One region of the Allobosea sp. OAE752 genome, then DNA from elsewhere that is predicted to be linked to it. Evidence: predicted binding sites of a transcription regulator. Region 1 holds the regulator's gene; the other holds the start of a gene.
The links. Region 1 encodes LexA, which represses DNA repair genes until DNA is damaged. Its sites were predicted from a motif close to TGTTCNNNNTGTGTTCNG; they were not measured.
Positions count from the first base shown of each region.

Region 2: a site for LexA is predicted at 744-761, ahead of GGC47_RS17010 (helicase-related protein). Genes of this name have one in related genera too.

Region 1 is NZ_JBNPXO010000005.1:180,957-183,154, reverse strand. It holds gene GGC47_RS14950 (ComEC/Rec2 family competence protein) at 1-882, shown strand, start outside; gene lexA (transcriptional repressor LexA) at 876-1,586, opposite strand; gene GGC47_RS14940 (molybdopterin molybdotransferase MoeA) at 1,671-2,198, opposite strand, start outside.
Region 2 is NZ_JBNPXO010000006.1:81,403-83,600, forward strand. It holds gene GGC47_RS17005 (MerR family transcriptional regulator) at 1-444, shown strand, start outside; gene GGC47_RS17010 (helicase-related protein) at 893-2,198, shown strand, end outside.

The DNA.
Region 1 (2,198 bases):
TATCATTTCCAGACTTTCAATCCCTTCGGCCTGCTCGGCAATGCGATGGCGCTGCCCTTCGTCTCGCTCTTCGTGATGCCGGCGGCGGTGTTCGGCGTGCTGGCCTACCCCTTCGGTCTGGACTGGCCGGCCTGGGCGCTGATGGGGCTCGCTTCCGACATCGTGCTGAAAGTCGCGCATTGGGTCGCCACCATCGACCATTCGACCATGACGGTGGTGGCCTTCGGCCCGGCCGTGCTGCTCTCCTTTGCCGCCTCGCTGCTCTGGATCACGCTCTGGACCACGGGGCTGCGCTGGCTGGCGGCGCTGCCGCTCATCCTCGGCGTCGCCTTCGCCGCGAGGCCGGAGCGGCCCGAGATCCTGATCGAGCGTGACGGCTCCGGCATCGCCGTGCGCGGCAGCGACGGCCGCCTCGCCATCGCCGGCCGGCCGAGCCGCTTCGTCCTGCAGCAATGGCTCGCTTCCGATGGCGACAGCCGCGCGCCGGACGACGCGACCCTGCGTGCCGGTATCGCCTGCGACGCCAATGCCTGCATCGTCCGAACCGCCGACGGGCGCAGCATCTCCTATGCCCGGGATCGGATCGCCATCATCGAGGATTGCCGCCGCGCCGATCTCGTCGTCACCAACATTCCCTGGAGCGCGCCTTGCGAAGCCAGGCTCGTCGATCGGATGGCGCTGTCGCGGGACGGCGCGACCTCGCTCTACCGCGCCGCCTTCGGCTGGCGCAGCCATTCCTCGGAAAACGCCGTCGCAGACCGGCCCTGGAGCCGCCGCAAGCCTTCCGAATCCGCAGCTCGGCCCAGCGCGCCGGCCCCCGCTGCGACACGGGCCTCTGCTGCTCCGGAGGTCGCGTCGGACGAGACCGAGTTCGCTCAGTAGCGGCGCAGCAGGTTGACCAGCCGGCCCTGGATCTTGACGCGGTCGGGGCCCAGGACGCGTGTCTCATAGGCCGGATTGGCCGCTTCGAGCGCGATCGAGGAGCCACGCCGGCGCAGACGCTTCAGCGTCGCCTCTTCCTCGTCGATCAGCGCGACGATGATGTCGCCGGTGTTTGCCGTGTCCTGCTTGCGGATGATGACGGTGTCGCCGTCGAGGATGCCGGCCTCGACCATCGAATCGCCGCGTACCTCCAGCGCATAATGCTCGCCCGAACCCAGCATGTCGGGCGGCAGCGAAACCGTATGGCTGCGGCTCTGGATCGCCGAGATCGGCGTGCCGGCGGCGATGCGGCCCATCACGGGAATCGCGACCGGGGAGCGTGCATCGTCATCGGCCGGGGCAGGGCGCGGCTTGGCGAGAGAGGGCTGCGAGCCGAGGCCGCCCTGCACGACGGCTGGGTTGAAGCGGCGCGGCTGCGGGCCAGCGAGCCCGTCCGGCATCTTGATGACTTCGAGGGCCCGCGCCCGATTGGGCAGGCGGCGGATGAAGCCGCGCTCCTCAAGCGCCATGATCAGCCGGTGGATGCCCGATTTGGAGCGCAGGTCGAGCGCATCCTTCATCTCGTCGAAGGAGGGGGGCACGCCGCTTTCGCGCAAGCGTTCCTGGATGAAGCGCAGGAGTTCGTGTTGCTTGCGTGTCAGCATGATCCCCGCCGGTGCCCCCGCGATACAGATTCGAAACAAAGCCAGAACACTATAACTGTTCGCCTTGTGTTCCGCAAGCGACTGCTACCGCAGCGGCAGAATGCGGCAGATATCGCCTTTGTGAGCCGGCTCTGCATGCGCCGGTCGGATCGTCAGGGCCTTGGCGCGCGCCAGGGTGCCCAGCATCGAGGAATCCTGCCTGTCGAAGGGCGTCGCCACCCAACCGGCCGGCGTCAGGGCAAGATCGGAGCGAAGATAGTCCTCGCGCTCATCATTAGCCGGCATATCTTTTCCGAGAATCGCCAGAATACTGCGGTCGCGATCGGGGTCGTCCATACCCAGCAGCGCCTCGATCAGCGGCAGCAGGAAGAGATGGCCGCAGACGATCGACGAGACCGGATTGCCGGGCAGCCCGAGCACCACCATGCGGCCAAGCCGGCCGGTCATCATCGGCTTGCCCGGTCGCATCGCGATCTTCCAGAAGCCGAGGCTCATGCCGGCCCGCTTCAGCGCCTCCTGCACGAGGTCGTGCTCGCCGACCGAGGCGCCGCCGAGGGTGATCAGCACGTCGGCCTCCGCGGCACGGGCGGCGGCGATCCGCGCCGCGAGGTC
Region 2 (2,198 bases), on a different contig from region 1:
GCTGCGACGGCACGACTCGAACGCGTGATGCCCATCGGCGCGCTGGCGGAGCGCACCGGCGTCAAGGTCGAGACCATCCGCTATTACGAGCAGGTCGGGCTTTTGCCGCCGCCGGAGCGTTCCGAGGGCAACCAGCGCCGTTATGGCCGGCGTCATGCCGAGCGGCTCGCCTTCATCAAGCATGCGCGCGATCTCGGCTTCGCGGTGGACAATATTCGCACGCTGCTCAGGCTCTCCGACACGCCCGGCATGGCCTGCGACGAGGCGCATGCGATCTCCGCCGGTCATCTCGAAGAGGTGCGCGACAAGATCGCCAGGCTGCGCTCGCTGGAAAAGGAGCTGGAGCGGATCGCGACCACCTGCTCGGGCGGCGTCGCCGCCTGCGATTGCGCCATCATCGAGGCGCTGGCCGATCACGGCCAATGCGATCACGCCCGCCATTGAGGCGGTCTGGCGATGTGAAGCTTCAGCCGGCCAGAACAGCGGCCGTCATCCCGGATCGGCGCGGCTTTGCCGCTTGTCGGGGATGACCGTGCGTTTTCATCGGGTGGAGCTCGATGTCGATTGCCTCTCGTTTCCGCGCCGGAAAGCCTTAAATAGGAACTGTGCCGGACGGCCTCGTCGTCCAGTTTTCGGGTTGGCAAGAGGGCGGGCGATGCCGGTATTGCGTTTGTCGGCGGGCTTCCGGCCCGGCGAGGGGAACAAACCCCGATTCTCCGGGAGTCAGCGATTCGGGCTTGCTTCGTTCCGGAGTCGTTCTTGCCGGAGTTCTTCCTGCCGGAGTCGTTCCGACGAGACCCGTTCCTGATTTCAGTTCACGCACCCGCCCGGACGGCTGAGGCTCGCGTCGAGCTGGTGTCGCCCGGATGGACGAGATGATCGGCCCTTCGCCTTGCAGCTCTTTCGTTCGTTGCCTCCCGCCGCCCGCGCCAACAGCGTCACCGCGGTGCTCGGACCCACCAATACCGGCAAGACCCATCTCGCCATCGAGCGCATGGTCGCCCATCCCACCGGGATGATCGGCCTGCCGCTGCGCCTGCTGGCGCGCGAGGTCTATCAACGGGTCGTCGACAAGGTCGGGCCGGAGGCCGTCGCCCTCGTCACCGGCGAGGAGAAGATCAAGCCGGAGCGGCCGCGCTTCTGGGTCTGCACCGTCGAGGCGATGCCGCGCGATCTCGCCGTCGATTTCGTCGCGATCGACGAGATCCAGCTCGCCGCCGATCTCGACCGCGGCCATGTCTTCACCGACAGGCTCCTGAACCGGCGCGGCCGGGCCGAGACGATGCTGATCGGTGCCGGGACGATGCGTCCGCTGATCGAGCAGCTCATGCCGGGCGTCAATGTCGTCACGCGCCCACGCCTGTCGCAGCTCACCTTCGCCGGCGACCGCAAGATCACCCGTCTGCCGCCGCGCTCGGCGATCGTCGCCTTCTCGGTGGAGGAGGTCTACGCCATCGCCGAATTGATCCGCCGGCAGAAGGGCGGGGCGGCGGTCGTGCTGGGGGCGTTGTCACCGCGTACGCGCAATGCCCAGGTCGAGATCTACCAGTCCGGCGATGTCGATTATCTCGTCGCCACCGACGCGATCGGCATGGGGCTCAATCTCGACGTCAACCACATCGCCTTCGCGGCGGACAAGAAATTCGACGGCCATCATTTCCGCAAGCTCAACCCGGCCGAGTTCGGCCAGATCGCCGGCCGGGCCGGGCGGCATCTGCGCGACGGCACCTTCGGCACCAGCGGGCGCTGCCCGCCCTTCGACGCTGAGCTGGTGGATGCGATCGAGAATCACCGCTTCGAGCCGATCCGCCAGATGCAGTGGCGCAATTCCGATCTCGACCTGCGCTCGGTCGGCGGCCTCCTAGACACGCTGAACATCCAGCCTTCCGAGCAGGGGCTGACGCGGGCGCTGATCGCCGAGGACATGACGACGCTGGAAATCCTGGCCAGGGACCCCGACATCGCGCCGCTGGCGCATGGCCGGGCTGCGGTGGAGCGGCTCTGGGAGGTCTGCGGCCTGCCCGATTACCGCAAGATCTCGCCGATGCAGCATGCCGATCTGGCGACGACGCTTTATCTCAGGCTGATGCGCCATGGCCGGCTCGATGCCGACTGGTATGCGGCGCAACTCGGCTCGCTCGACCGCACCGATGGCGAGATCGACACGCTCTCCGCCCGCATCGCGCAGGTCCGGACCT